Regions from separate parts of the Streptomyces sp. NPDC001604 genome, predicted to be linked through region 2. Evidence: riboswitches for the same ligand, from Rfam matches in the RefSeq annotation. Region 2 holds a riboswitch; the other holds the start of a gene.

Region 1 (7,387 bases), on a different contig from region 2:
CGAGTTCGAGGCGGGCCTGACAGTGCGCGGCGATGTCCTGCACGGCCGCTACCGGGTGCTGACCCTGGAGTCCTCCTCCATCCCGAACGCGCTGGCCGCCCTGCTCCTGCACGTCCGCGACACCACCCGGTGCATCCCGCACATCTACTTCGAGTGGACCGAGGGCAGCCCTTTCGCCAACTTCCTGCGCTTCTTCCTCTTCGGCCAGGGCGAGGTCGCCCCGGTCACCCGAGAGGTCCTGCGCGAAGCAGAACCGGACCGCGCCCGCAGGCCCCGCGTCCACACGGGCTGACACGGGCCCGGGCCCCTGTACGACTGCGCACGACGCCCCGCCACAGACGCCCTCAACGCTGCCCGGCAACTCGTTGCACCCCCCGCCACGAAGGCGCCCCAAAGGGGCGCGGGGAACTTCGCGACCAGCCACGACGGCGCCGCAGACGATCAACAGCAGTTCGAGGCACCCCGCGGCGGAGCCGCACACCGGCACCGATGTGCAGGGTGTCGTGCGTGATCACCGCCTCGGTGAAGTCGAGCCTCACCTCGCCCCACTCCGAGCCGATCTCCAGCCGCCGCGGTACCACCCGGCCGCCACGCCGAGCGGAAGCGCCGAGTTGCTCGATGCGGTCGACGTCCTTGCCGGTGACCTCCGCGGCTGATCCCGGCAGGTCCACCGTCAGAACGGCGAGTTCGCCCAGCGTCCGAGCGGTCAACGCCGCGGCGACCCTCCCGTCCAGCTCCTCTGCGGCCGGCCGACCGCCCCCGGGCCGCCACCCGCAGCACCCCCACGCCCCGGTCCCGGTCCGCATGCGAGGCCCGCAGTCCAGCGACGCCCCGCCACTGCCTGACATCTCAGCCGACATACCCGCGCCCCCGAATCCCCGTCCCCCAACTAACGCCATATCGCGTTACACCCAACGCTCACCCCCCGTCCACCAGGGCCCGTTCCCGGCCCTATCGTGACCGCATGCAGAGCTACACAATCGGCCAGGCCGCACGACTGCTCGGCGTGAGTCCGGACACCGCACGCCGCTGGGCCGACGCCGGCCGCGTGGCGACCCATCGCGACGAGGGCGGCCGACGGCTCATCGACGGCAGGGACCTGGCCGCCTTCTCCGTGGAACTCGCCAAGGCGGGCAGCGCCGAGGAGGAGACCTCCTACACCTCGGTCCGCAACGCCTTCCCCGGCATCGTCACCGCTATCAAGCTCGGCGACGTGGCGGCCCAGGTCGAGATCCAGGCCGGCCCGCACCGCCTGGTCTCACTCCTGACCCGCGAGGCCGTGGAGGAGCTAGGCCTCGAGGTCGGCATGGAGGCCACCGCCCGCGTGAAGTCGACCAACGTGCACATCGACCGCGCCTAGCCCAGGAACAACTCCCCTACGGCGAGCCGCGGCTCATGCGATTCCGGCCCGAGCGCCACGGCCGCGGGCAACGGCAAAGCGACGCAGACACCCGCATACCTGGCACAACACGCCGCTGGGGCTACGGTGGGCCCGGGCACAAAGCCCTCAATCCGCCACCCCTGCGAGGCGTTCCCCATGAGCCCCATGAGCCTGAGCATCCGCAACCAGATCCCCGGCACGGTCACCGCCATCACCCCCGGAGAGGTCATGGCCACCGTCAGGGTCCGCCTCACCGGCGGCCAGGACATCACCGCGGCGATCACCCTCGAGTCCGCCGAGGAACTCGGCCTCGCCGCGGGCACCGCCGTACGCGCCCTGGTGAAGGCGACGGAGGTCTCCCTGGCCACCGCCCCGGTCGAGGGACTGTCCATCCGCAACCAGCTGCCCGGCACGGTCACCGAAGTGACCACCGGCGGCGCGATGGCCTCCGTGAAGGTCGCCGTCGACGGCGGCGAACTGACCTCCGCGATCACCAAGGACGCCGTCACGGACCTCGCTCTGACCTCCGGCACACCCGTCGTGGCCCTGATCAAGTCGACGGAGATCTCACTCGCGACGGCGTGACGGGAAAGGGCCCCGCCTAAGCGGGGCCCTCCTCCACAACCACTGCCTCAGTCGTCGTACGCGTCCAGCGGCGGGCATGAGCACACCAGGTTCCGGTCACCGAAGGCCTGGTCGATCCGGCGCACCGGCGGCCAGTACTTGTCGGCGGCCGACACCCCGGCCGGGAAGACGGCCTCCTCACGCGAGTACGCGTGCTCCCACTCCCCACCGAGCGCGGCGGCGGTGTGCGGCGCACCCCGGAGCGGGTTGTCCTCGGCCGGCCACTCGCCCGACCCGACCTTCTCGATCTCCGCACGAATGGCGATCATCGCCTCGCAGAACCGGTCCAGCTCGATCAGGTCCTCGGACTCGGTCGGCTCGATCATCAGCGTGCCGGCCACCGGGAACGACATCGTCGGCGCGTGGAAGCCGTAGTCGATGAGCCGCTTGGCGACGTCGTCGACGCTCACCCCGGTCGCCTTGGTCAGCGGCCGCAGATCGATGATGCACTCGTGCGCGACCAGCCCGCCCGGACCGGTGTAGAGCACCGGGTAGTGCGGCTCCAGCCGCTTGGCGATGTAGTTGGCGCTCAGCACGGCCACCTGCGTGGCCCGCTTCAGCCCCTCGCCGCCCATGAGCCGGACGTACGCCCACGAGATCGGCAGGATGCCCGCGGAACCCCAGGGAGCCGCGGAGATCGGCCCGACGCCCGTCGCCGGTCCTGCGGCCGGCTGCATCGGGTGGTTCGGCAGATACGGCGCCAGGTGCGCCCGTACGCCGACCGGGCCGACGCCGGGCCCGCCGCCGCCGTGCGGGATGCAGAAGGTCTTGTGCAGGTTGAGGTGCGAGACGTCACCGCCGAAGTGCCCGGGCTTGGCGAGCCCCACCAGGGCGTTGAGGTTGGCGCCGTCGACGTACACCTGTCCGCCGGCCTCGTGGACCTGCGCGCAGATGTCGGCGACATGCTCCTCGAACACACCGTGCGTGGAGGGGTACGTGATCATCAGCACCGCCAGCTCGTCGCGGTACTGCTCGATCTTCGCCCGCAGGTCCTCGACGTCGATCTCGCCGTCCTCGGCGGTCTTCACGACGACGACCTTCATCCCGGCCATCACGGCGCTGGCGGCGTTCGTACCGTGCGCGGACGACGGAATCAAACACACGGTCCGCTGCTCGTCCCCGTTGGCCCGGTGATAGCCGCGTACGGCGAGGAGTCCGGCCAGCTCGCCCTGCGATCCCGCGTTGGGCTGCAGGGACACCTTGTCGTACCCGGTGACCTCGGCGAGCCGCTCCTCCAGCTCACGGATGAGGGTGAGGTAGCCCTGCGCCTGCTCGGCGGGCGCAAAGGGGTGCAGCTGCCCGAACTCGGGCCAGGTGACCGGCTCCATCTCGGTGGTCGCGTTGAGCTTCATGGTGCAGGAGCCCAGCGGGATCATGCCCCGGTCGAGCGCGTAGTCGCGGTCGGCGAGCCGCCGCAGGTAGCGCAGCATCGCGGTCTCGGAGCGGTGCTCCTGGAAGACCGGGTGGGTGAGGTAGTCGTCGGTGCGCAGCAGTCCTGCGGGCAGGGAGTCCTCGGTCGCCGCGTCCAGCGCCTCGATGTCACCCTCGACCCCGAACGCGCTCCACACGGCGCCCACCTGCGCCCGCGCGGTGGTCTCGTCGCAGGCGATCGACACGTGGTCGGCGTCGACCAGGTGAAGGTTGACCCCGTTCTCCCGCGCGGCGGTCACCACCTCGGTGGCGCGGCCCGGCACCCGCACGGTGAGCGTGTCGAAGTAGGAGCCGTGCACGACCTCGACACCACCGGCCCGAAGGCCCGCGGCAAGGATCGTGGCGTACCGGTGGGTGCGCCGCGCGATCGCCTTGAGCCCGTCCGGCCCGTGGTACACCGCGTACATCCCCGCCATGACGGCGAGCAGCACCTGGGCCGTGCAGATGTTGCTGGTGGCCTTCTCCCGCCGGATGTGCTGCTCGCGCGTCTGCAGCGCGAGCCGGTAGGCCTTGTGCCCGTCCGCATCCACGGAGACGCCCACCAGCCGGCCGGGCAGGCTGCGTGCGAACTTCTCGTGCACCGCCATGTAGCCCGCGTGCGGCCCGCCGAAGCCCATCGGCACACCGAAGCGCTGCGTGGTCCCGACCGCGATGTCCGCGCCGAGCTCCCCGGGCGACTTCAGCAGCGTCAGCGCCAGCAGATCGGCGGCGACCGTGACGAGCGCACCGAGTTCGTGCGCCTGGTCGATGAGCGGCTTGAGATCGCGTACGACGCCGGAGGCGCCGGGGTACTGGACGAGCACGCCGTTGATCTCACGCCCGGCGACCTCGGCCGGAATGCCGTCGCTGAGGTCGGCGACCACGACCTCCACACCGGTCGGCTCAGCGCGGGTCTCGATCACGGCGATGGTCTGCGGCAGCACGTCCGAGTCGATCAGGAACAGGCCCTTCTTGTTCCTGCCCATGCGCCGGGACAGCGCCATGGCCTCGGCGGCGGCCGTCCCCTCGTCGAGCAGCGAGGCACCGGAGGTGGGCAGCCCGGTCAGGTCGGCGACCATCGTCTGGAAATTGAGCAGGGCCTCGAGCCGCCCCTGCGAGATCTCGGGCTGGTAGGGCGTGTAGGCCGTGTACCAGGCGGGATTCTCCATCACATTGCGCAGGATGACCGGCGGGGTGAAGGTCCCGTAGTACCCGAGCCCGATCATGGAGTCGAGCACCTGGTTCCGGTCGGCGAGCGACCGCAGCTCGGCCAGCACCTCGGCCTCGGTACGCGCACCCGGCAGCTCCAGCGCATCCGAGTTCTTGATCACATCGGGCACCGCGGCGGCGGTCAGCTCGTCCAGCGAGCCGTATCCGACGTGCGCGAGCATCTTCGCCCGCGCCTCGTGATCAGGCCCTATATGGCGCTGCTCGAACGGGATTCCCTGTTCGAGCTCGGCGAGCGGAATGCGATGGGCGGTCATTGCGGAGGCCTCCTGGTCTGACACGACCTTCGAGGGGCACCACGGCACGGGTACCCGGACGGCCTCCCCCTCTGTCATCTCAACCTGAGAGCTTCACCGGAACACCCGAGGGCGCCCGGCTTTCACCGTCGGTGAGAGCGGAAGCCATCGACACCCGCCCTGCTTTCCAGAGTGACCTCGTCCGCGCGGTACGTGAGCCTGAGAGATTCCGGGGAGGATTTGCTCCTTCGGCGCCTCCGATGATGTCTGGAGGACTCTCCCGCACGGGGTCAGCAGCCGCTGTCAGCGTACCAGCGCGCACACCATCCGATCCTTCGAGTGGCCGTCATCACCAATCTGCTCTTTCGTAGTGCTTACGGATGAGTTGCGACCAAGTGGAGGGCCCGTGCAGACCGACATCGATCCGCGCAACCTGATCGGCCGCAAGGCGTTCGACCGCAACGGCACCAAGCTCGGCACCATCGACGAGGTCTACCTCGACGATGCGACCGGCGTGCCGGAGTGGGCGGCCATACGCACCGGCCTGTTCTCCCGCGACGCCTTCGTCCCCCTGGAACCCAGCGAACTGATCGAAGGCACCCTCCACGTCCCCTTCGACCGCTCCCTCATCAAGGACGCCCCCGACTTCGGCGTCGGCCGCCACCTCTCCCCCGAACAGGAGCTCCAGCTCTACCACCACTACGGCCTGGACATCCCCGCGCCTGGCTCCTTCCCCGACCACGACTTCGGCAAGCTGGCGGGCACGGAGGACGCGGACGCCTAGACCTACCGCAAGCCGTAGTTCCCCGCAGCCGACCCGCTCCGGCCGACAGGCCCTGGACGAACCGCCCCACCGTACCCGGCCCCCGCGCTGACCAGCGCCCTTCCAGTCAGGCACCGACCCCGTGCACGGAGGCCCCGGGTCTCCCCGGCACCAACGGCAACGGGTCCGCCGGCTCCAGCTCAGGGTCGTCCGTGCGAAACGTCCGCACGCGCCCCGGCTCCGAATCCGGCGTCTCGAACCGCACGGTCACCCGCCCGAGCCCGCTTCCCTGCACCCACCCGTGCCCGAACTCGGCATGCCGCACATCGTGCCCGGCGGGCCACCGCCGTTCGACAGCCACCTTCTGCTCCTCTGCGGGCTCCTCATCCGCTTCGTCCACCGGATGTTCCGCACCGTCCCCCGCGGCCTGCGCGAACAGATCCTCCTGCGTGTAGTCGGCCAGCCCGCTCACCCCGACCCCCAGCAGCCGCACACCTCCCGTCGTGTCCACCGAGTCCAGCAGCCGCGCGGCAGCCTCCCGCACGACCGCCGGATCGTCCGTGGGCCCGCGCAGCGTCTCGGAACGAGTCAGCGTCGAGAAGTCGTAGCGCCGCACCTTCAGCACGATGGTCCGCCCCGAAAGACCCGCACCTCGCAGCCGCCGCACGCACCGGTCGGCCAGCCGCTGCACCTCCAGCCCCACCCTCACCCGGTCGTGGATGTCCACGTCGTACGTGTCCTCGACCGATACCGACTTGGCCTCCCGCTCGGCCACCACGGGCCGGTCGTCGTGCGCCAGCGCCATGGCGTACAACGCATGTCCATGGGCCTTGCCCAGCAGCCGGACGAGCTCGTCCTCACCGGCCTCGGCGATCTCGTCGACCGTGGTGATGCCGGCCCGCCGCAGATGGTCCCCCGTGGCCGGCCCCACCCCCGGCAGCATCCGCACCGACATCGGTCCGAGCTTGGCCCGCTCGGTCCCGGGCTCGACCAGCACCAGCCCGTTCGGCTTGGCCTCCTCGGAGGCGATCTTCGCGAGCATCTTGCAGGCGGCGAGGCCCACGGACCCGGTGAGGCCCGTATCCGCCCGTATGTCGGCGCGCAGCTTCTCCCCCACCAGCCGCGCCGACGCCGCGTCCCAGGCCGCCTCCCCGGCCTCCAGGTCCACAAAGGCCTCATCGAGGCTCAGGGGCTCCACCAGCGGCGACAGCGAGTGCAGCAGCCCCATGACCTGCTCGCTGATCGACCGGTAGAACCCGAAGCGCGGCACCAGATACGCGGCGTTCGGTGCCAGCCGACGCGCCTGTGCCATCGGCATCGCCGACCGCACTCCGAAGACCCGCGCCTCGTACGAAGCGGTGGCGACCACCCCGCGCGGCCCGAGCCCACCCACGATCACGGCCTTCCCACGCAGACTCGGCTTGGATGCCTGCTCCGCCGAGGCGTAGAAGGCATCCATGTCGAGATGCAGGATCGTGGGCGCGTTTCTCACATCTCCGATGCTGCCCTACGCCACTGACAATGCCGCCCCACGACCGCCGAAGGTCTGGGAGAGGCCGCAGAGAACGCGGTCAGACCGCCCGGTTCCGCCGTCGTGCCAGCTCGTCCGCCGGGTTGTGCCCGACCAGGGTCTCACCGGTGTCGATCCGCTCACCGTGCAGCTGCGAGAGCGCACTGTCGACGTCCCGCCACACCACACCGACGGCGATCCCGAAGATCCCCTGGCCGCCCTGGAGCAGCGCATGG
Region 2 (7,387 bases):
ACCCACAGGTACGCCCCGACCTCGTCGGCGATCCGCCGGAACTCCGCGAAGTCCAGCTGACGCGGATACGCCGACCAGCCCGCGATGATCACCTTCGGGCGGTGCTCCTTGGCCAGCCGCTCCAGCTCGGCCATGTCGACCAGGCCGGAGTCGTCCACGTGGTACGCGACCACGTTGAACTGCTTGCCGGAGAAGTTCAGCCGCATCCCGTGGGTGAGATGGCCGCCGTGCGCCAGGTCCAGGCCCAGGATGGTGTCGCCGGGCTGGGCCAGCGCGAACAGCGCGGCCTGGTTGGCGGAGGCACCCGAGTGCGGCTGCACGTTGGCGTACTCGGCGCCGAACAGCTCCTTGACCCGGTCGATGGCGATCTGCTCGGCGACATCGACGTGCTCGCAGCCGCCGTAGTAGCGCCGGCCGGGGTAGCCCTCGGCGTACTTGTTGGTCAGGACCGAGCCCTGGGCCTCCATCACCGCCAGCGGCGCGAAGTTCTCCGAGGCGATCATCTCGAGGGTGGACTGCTGGCGGTGCAGCTCGGCGTCGACCGCGGCGGCGATGTCCGGGTCGAGCTCATGCAGGGGCGTGTTCAGTACGGACATGCGTCTACGGCTCCTCAGCCGGCGTTCTGGGCGGTGTACTCGTCGGCGGAGAGCAGATCGGCCGGCTCCTCCGTGACACGGACCTTGAAGAGCCAACCGCCCTCGAAGGGCGCCGAGTTGACCAGGGACGGGTCGTTCACCACGTCCTCGTTGATCTCGGTGACCTCACCGGTGACGGGGGAGTACAGGTCGCTGACCGACTTGGTCGACTCCAGCTCGCCGCAGGTCTCGCCCGCGGTCACGGCGGAGCCCACCTCGGGAAGCTGGGCGTAGACGACATCGCCGAGCGCGTTGGCCGCGAACTCGGTGATGCCGACCGTCGAGACGCCGTCCTCGGCGGCCGACAGCCACTCGTGCTCCTTGCTGTAACGCAGCTGCTGGGGGTTGCTCATGGCCTGAATTCTCCTGTACGCGGTGGAGTGCTGATGAAGGGGGGACTGCGGGAAAAGCGTGTGAGCAGCGAAAATGTGCAGGGGGTCACGTCCGGGGACGGAGCCCCCCTCGCCCAGTCTCAGTCAGTGTCTACTTCTGCCGCTTGTAGAACGGCAGCGCCACGACCTCGTACGGCTCGTGACTGCCCCGGATGTCCACGCCGACACCCTCGGTGCCCGGCGCCGCATGCGCCGCGTCGACGTACGCCATCGCGATCGGCTTGCCCAGCGTGGGGGAGGGGGCTCCGGAGGTGACCTCGCCGATCACCTCGCCGCCCGCGACGACGGCGTACCCGGCGCGCGGGACCCGACGGCCCTCGGCGACCAGGCCGACGAGGACGCGCGGCGGGTTCTCCGCAGCCCTGGCGGCCGCCTCCTGGAGCGCCTCGCGCCCCACGAAGTCGCCCTCCTTCTCGAACTTCACCACCCGGCCGAGCCCGGCGTCGAACGGCGTGAGCGAGGTGGACAGTTCATGCCCGTACAGCGGCATGCCCGCCTCCAGGCGCAGGGTGTCCCGGCAGGACAGCCCGCAGGGCACCAGGCCGACCGATGCTCCGGCGTCGGTCAGCGCCTGCCACAGCTTCTCGGCGTCAGCGGGGGCGACGAACAGCTCGAAGCCGTCCTCGCCGGTGTAGCCGGTGCGCGCGATGAGGGCGGGGACGCCGGCGACGGTGCCGGGCAGGCCGGCGTAGTACTTCAGGCCGTCGAGGTCGGCGTCGGTGAGCGACTTCAGGATGCCGGGGGACTCGGGGCCCTGCACGGCGATCAGCGCGTAGTTGTCCCGGTCGTCGCGCACCTCGGCGTCGAAGCCGGCCGAGCGCTCAACGAGCGCGTCCAGCACCACCTGGGCGTTGGAGGCGTTGGCCACCACCATGTACTCGGTCTCGCCGAGCCGGTAGACGATCAGGTCGTCGAGGATGCCGCCGTCGGCCCGGCAGATCATCGTGTAGCGGGCGCGGCCGACGCCGACGGAGGCGATGTTGCCGACCAGCGCGAAGTTCAGGAGCTGGGCGGCCTGCGGGCCGGTGACGGTGATCTCGCCCATGTGGGAGAGATCGAAGAGCCCGGCCTTCGTCCGCACGGCGAGGTGCTCGTCGCGCTCGGAGCCGTAGCGCAGGGGCATGTCCCAGCCGGCGAAGTCGGTCATCGTCGCGCCGAGCGAACGATGCAGGGCATCGAGCGCGGTGTGACGGGGTTCGGTGCTGCTCATCGGACGGTCGTCTCCCAGGCAGAGTGCATGACGGGCGAGGTCGTTCCTCCCCATCTGTCATCGGAACCTGAGAGGTTCGCCATGAAGTCATGGCTTGCACCTTGGGTGGGGCCACCGGATCCGGTGGCCCGCTTTTCAGATGTGCCTCGCCCGCGCGGTAACGGGGCCTGAGAGATTCAAGGGAGGGACTTGCTCCTTCGGCGCCCGGCAGACTCTGCTGCCGGGACTCTCCCGCGCGGATTCAAACGGCCGGTATGCAGTTGCGCGCACATCATTGCACGCGCCCCCTCCTCCGTGGCACCTCCTCTGTGCCCCTCCTCTTTGTGACGGGGCTGTGGCCGGAACCGAACACACCCGCGAGACGCCGTGCATTACCTTCCCTTTACAAAGAGTGGGGAGAAGCTTTCCTGACCCCCAGGAAGGACGATCACGGTGAACAGGACCACGGTGTACGCCACGACCTCGGCCGTCGCGCTGCCCAAACAGCCCGCGGCCCCGGCCAAGGACGTGTGCGGTGCCTGCCCCGCACCCGTGGTCCGCGATCTGCGCGACCGCTCGGGGCACAGCCCGCACGCCCTGCTCTTCGGCCCCCGTGACCTGGTGGTGGTCACCGGCCTGCCCGGCAGCGGCAAGTCCACGCTGATGGAGCGCGCTGTCCGCGGCCTCCGCATCGACTCCCAGGACGCCCGGGACCGCTGGGAGGCCCGCACGCCCCGCTTCCTGCCCTACGCGCTCTACCGTCCCCTCGTCCGCCTCGCCCACTACGCCGGACTGCGCCGCGCCCTGCGCAGCGGCGAAGGGGTCGTCGTGCACGACTGCGGTACGCAGGCCTGGGTGCGCGGCTGGCTGGCCCGGGAGGGCCGGCGCCGCGGCGGCACCCTGCATCTGCTGCTGCTCGACGTCACGCCCGGCACGGCACTGGAGGGCCAGCGGGAGCGCGGCCGTGGCGTCTCGCGCTACGCCTTCCTGCGGCACCGCACCGCGGCGGCCCGGCTGATCCGCGCGGTCGAGCGGGGCGACCTGCCCGAGGGCGTCGGCTCGGCGGTGCTGCTGGACCGGGACGCCGCGGACGTCCTGCGCAGGATCGGTTTCACGGGGTGACGCACGGCCCAACCCCTTTGTCCCTCCCACCCGCTAGCCTTTCCAGCCACAGCAGTGGTTCTCAGCAGGCGGTCGGACACAGATGGACTTCGCAGCGGATCTCCCCGCGGACTTTCCCTTGCAGGCGCACCCCCATCCGCACGGCGGATGGCCCGGCAACGAGCTGGAGGAGGTGCTGTCGGCCTCCCTCGGCATACCCTCGGCGGGCGGCCGGATCCTCGAGGTGCTCGGCCGCAGCTTCGTCTGGGTGCCGCTGCCGAACGGCGGCGACCTGAACAGCGGCCCCCTCGACCTGCCCACGCTGGAGATCGAGGGCCAGGCCTATGTGCCGGTCTTCAGCTCCGAGGAGCAGTTCCGGCAGGTGGTCGGCTCCCACATGTCGTACACGATCGCCCCGGCCGTCGAGTTCGCCCGCGGACTGCCCCCGCAGGTCGGCCTCGCCGTGAACCCGGACGGCGTGGTCGGCATCCCGCTCCCGCCGCCCGCCGTCGCCGAACTCTGCCGCGTGGGCCGCACCCCGCTGGACGGCCCCGCCTCCGGCGGCCGCGTCAAGCTCTTCGAGCCGGACTGGCAGGACGACCCGATCGACTTCCTCGCCGCGGCCTCCGCCGAGTTCGCCGGGACAGGCGTGGTCGTCACCGCCCGCCGCTGCCTCGCCGCCATCGAGACGGCGGACCCGGTGATGTTCGTGGGCGTCGAACTCTCCCAGCGTGAGGGTGACATCAGAGCCCTTCCCCTGGAGGCCCTGAGCCGGGCCATCACCAGAATCCCCACCCAGTGGCCCGTCAACCTAGTCCTCCTGGACGTGACGGACGATCCGGTGGCGACCTGGATGCTCGAACGGGTACGCCCTTTCTATACGAGGGATCACCTGTAGAACGCCGCGAGGGGCAGCCGCCCCGGGCGCGCGTGCAGTATCGACACACAACAAGCCTCGAGTTCCTAGGCGCTTAAGCTTGTGTCCACGCGGGGCAACCATGAGAAGGGGCACACACGTGAGCGCCAGCGGCACCACGACCGGGACGGTCGAGAACATGCTGCGCCAGGTGACGCCGGGGCGCTACGACGCCTACGAGGCACTCCTCCGCGCACTCGCGACCCCCGGCTCCGGCCAGGTCTGGATGCTCCTGTGGCACGGCCAGGCGGGCTCCCCGGACGCCCAGTACGGAAACATGGAGGTCGGCGGCTACGGCTACGCGCCCTGCGTCACCTCGGCGCAGGAGCTGAGCGCCAGCGGCTGGAACAGATCGTACGAGGTGGTCGACGGGCTGGACGTCGCCCGGACCCTGTACCCCGACCACTTCGGCCTCTGGCTCAATCCGCACGCCCCGGGCGGCGGCGTGGGCATCCCCTGGCTGGACCTGCGCCGGATCGCCACCGGTCTGGAGCGCCAGGCGGCCGGCCCGCTGCGGATGTCGGAACCCGCGATCGAGATCCCGCAGTTCTACGCCCTGCTCGCGCAGAACGCCCATCGCACCCCGGCCGTCCGCTCGCTGCGCCGCGCCTGGGTGCAGCCGGCGCTCGGGGCGCCGTATCTCGCGATCGGGCTCGACGTGTACGACACCAGCCCGCCCGCGGTGGACTCGGTGCGGGCGATGATGCAGCAGTCCATCGGCGCCGTCCCGGACGGACTGCCGGTGTCGACGGTGGCGATGTCGGACGAGTACGACCCGGTCGCGCTGTGGATGCGCGCGAGCGCCCGCCCCTTCTACGACCGCGAGGCCCACGCGGCCGCTCCGGCCCAGGCCCCGGCGGCCGGGTACGGGTACCCGCCGGTGCATGGCGGATACTGAGACGCAGGCCTGGTCCGTACCAAGCCGGGAGTCGATCTGCGCGCGTAGATCGGGACGGAAGATCCTTTTCCGTGGAGTATGTCCGAAATTATCCCCGTCCGGCCGCCGTTACCCGGTGTCCGGATAACGGAACCCTCCAGCCTGCATCACGTTTACGCATCCTTTCCCCGCCAAGTCTGGCAACAGATCGCCAAAGCGTTGAAGACTCCCGGTCCAGGGGACTTCGTCCCTGTGTACGACGGACTGATCACGCCGCCACCGCGGCAAAGTGCGGGCCGGCTACCGCCGGTTGAGAGGGGTCCCTGCCAGATGACGGCACCATTGCACGAGCCGACCGCAGAAGCGGCCCCGAGCGCGGCCGAAGAAGCGGCGGTCGCCGCCGCCGGCGACAAGGCCGTACAGGGGCGTTCCCTGGGCCGGATCGCCTGGGAGCGCCTGAAGAGGGACAAGCTCGCCCTCACAGGCGGCATCGTCGTGCTCGTACTCGTCGTGGTGGCGCTGCTCGCTCCGGTGATCACCAGCCTCTACGGGCAGGACCCCGACGTCTACCACGAGAGCCTGATCGACCCGCTGTTCAGCACCCCCAAGGGCTCGCTCGGCGGCATCAGCGGCGACCACTGGCTGGGCGTCGAGCCGGTCAACGGCCGCGACATCTTCGCGCGCATCCTCTACGGCGCCCGGATCTCGCTCCTGGTCGGCTTCCTGTCCGCGATCGTCGCCGTCGTGCTCGGCACGATCCTCGGCATCCTGGCCGGCTTCTTCGGCGGCTGGGTCGACTCGGTCATCAGCCGCGTCATGGACGGCCTGCTGGCCTTCCCGCAGCTGCTCTTCATCATCGCGCTGGTCTCCGTCATGCCGAACGAGATGCTCGGCCTGAGCGGCTCCAGCGTGCGCGTGTTCGTGATGATCCTGGTCATCGGCTTCTTCGGCTGGCCCTACATCGGACGCGTGGTGCGCGGCCAGACGCTCTCGCTGCGAGAGCGCGAGTACGTCGAGGCGGCCCGATCGCTGGGTGCCGGGCGGTTCTACATCCTGTTCAAGGAACTGCTGCCCAACCTCGTCGCCCCGATCATCGTCTACACGACGATGATGATCCCCACCAACATCCTCACCGAGGCGGCACTCAGCTTCCTGGGCGTGGGCGTCAAGCCCCCCACGTCCTCCTGGGGGCAGATGCTCTCGACCGCGATCGACTACTACGACTCGGACCCCATGTACATGGTCGTCCCCGGCGTGGCGATCTTCATCACCGTTCTGGCCTTCAACCTCTTCGGCGACGGCGTGCGGGACGCGCTCGACCCGAAGGGCTCGCGCTGAACCTGCCGTAACCCAAGCGTCCCGTGAGTACTCCCACGGGGTCTCTCATCAAAACCGGAGGATCCGAGATCGTGACTACCCAACGCACCTCAGGGCGGCGCAAGCAGGCGTTGGCCGCTGCTGCCGCGGTCGCCGGCATGCTGACCATGGCGGCGTGCGGCGGCGGCAGCGACAGCGGCGGTTCGAAGACGGGTGCGGCCGGCTTCGACGCGGCGAACAACAAGGTTGCCCAGGCCGATCAGGTCAAGAAGGGCGGCACGCTGAAGTTCGTCACTGCGCAGGACGCCGACTCGTGGGACACCACGCGTGGTTACTACGGCTTCATGTGGGACTTCGCGCGCTACTACAGCCGTCAGCTGCTCACCTACAAGACCGAGCCGGGCGCCAAGGGCGCCGAGGTCACCCCCGACCTCGCCACGGACGAGGGCCAGGTCTCCACCGACGGCAAGACGTACACCTTCCACCTGCGTGACGGGATCACCTGGGAGGACGGCAAGCCGATCACCTCCCAGGACATCAAGTACGGCATCGAGCGCGTCTGGGCGCAGGACGTCCTGTCCGGCGGCCCGATCTACCTGCAGCAGATGCTCGACCCCAACGGCACCTACAAGGGTCCCTACAAGGACACCACCAAGGACAAGCTCGGCCTGAAGGCGATCGACACGCCCGACGCCAAGACGATCGTCTTCCACCTGCCGAAGGCCAACTCGGACTTCAAGCAGGTGCTGGCGATGGTCACGGCCTCGCCGGTCCGCCAGGACATGGACACCAAGTCCAAGTACGGCCTGAAGCCGTTCTCCTCCGGCCCGTACAAGTTCCAGTCGTACGCCCCGGGCAAGTCGCTGGTGCTGGTGCGCAACACCAACTGGAAGGCGTCCTCGGACCCGGTCCGCAAGGCGTACCCGGACAAGATCACTCTGGACATCTCCACCAACCAGA

The links. A riboswitch is a leader RNA that binds a small molecule or an ion and turns the genes downstream of it on or off. The one in region 2 is predicted to bind glycine.
Region 1: another riboswitch for glycine. It lies ahead of gcvP (aminomethyl-transferring glycine dehydrogenase); the one in region 2 lies ahead of gcvT (glycine cleavage system aminomethyltransferase GcvT).

Annotation. Positions count from the first base shown of each region.
Region 1 covers NZ_JBIAUY010000012.1:8,675-16,061, reverse strand. The annotation lists gene ACFY1E_RS28605 (amino acid transporter) at 1-292, shown strand, start outside; gene ACFY1E_RS28600 (hypothetical protein) at 345-710, opposite strand; gene ACFY1E_RS28595 (molybdopterin-binding protein) at 965-1,360, shown strand; gene ACFY1E_RS28590 (molybdopterin-binding protein) at 1,547-1,966, shown strand; gene gcvP (aminomethyl-transferring glycine dehydrogenase) at 2,014-4,899, opposite strand; glycine riboswitch at 5,076-5,171, opposite strand; gene ACFY1E_RS28580 (PRC-barrel domain-containing protein) at 5,285-5,662, shown strand; gene ACFY1E_RS28575 (DNA polymerase IV) at 5,769-7,133, opposite strand; gene ACFY1E_RS28570 (MerR family transcriptional regulator) at 7,213-7,387, opposite strand, start outside.
Region 2 covers NZ_JBIAUY010000008.1:326,679-334,065, reverse strand. The annotation lists gene glyA (serine hydroxymethyltransferase) at 1-596, opposite strand, end outside; gene gcvH (glycine cleavage system protein GcvH) at 611-988, opposite strand; gene gcvT (glycine cleavage system aminomethyltransferase GcvT) at 1,119-2,237, opposite strand; glycine riboswitch at 2,383-2,481, opposite strand; gene ACFY1E_RS23945 (AAA family ATPase) at 2,670-3,338, shown strand; gene ACFY1E_RS23940 (enhanced serine sensitivity protein SseB) at 3,421-4,215, shown strand; gene ACFY1E_RS23935 (enhanced serine sensitivity protein SseB C-terminal domain-containing protein) at 4,334-5,131, shown strand; gene ACFY1E_RS23930 (ABC transporter permease) at 5,441-6,448, shown strand; gene ACFY1E_RS23925 (ABC transporter substrate-binding protein) at 6,520-7,387, shown strand, end outside.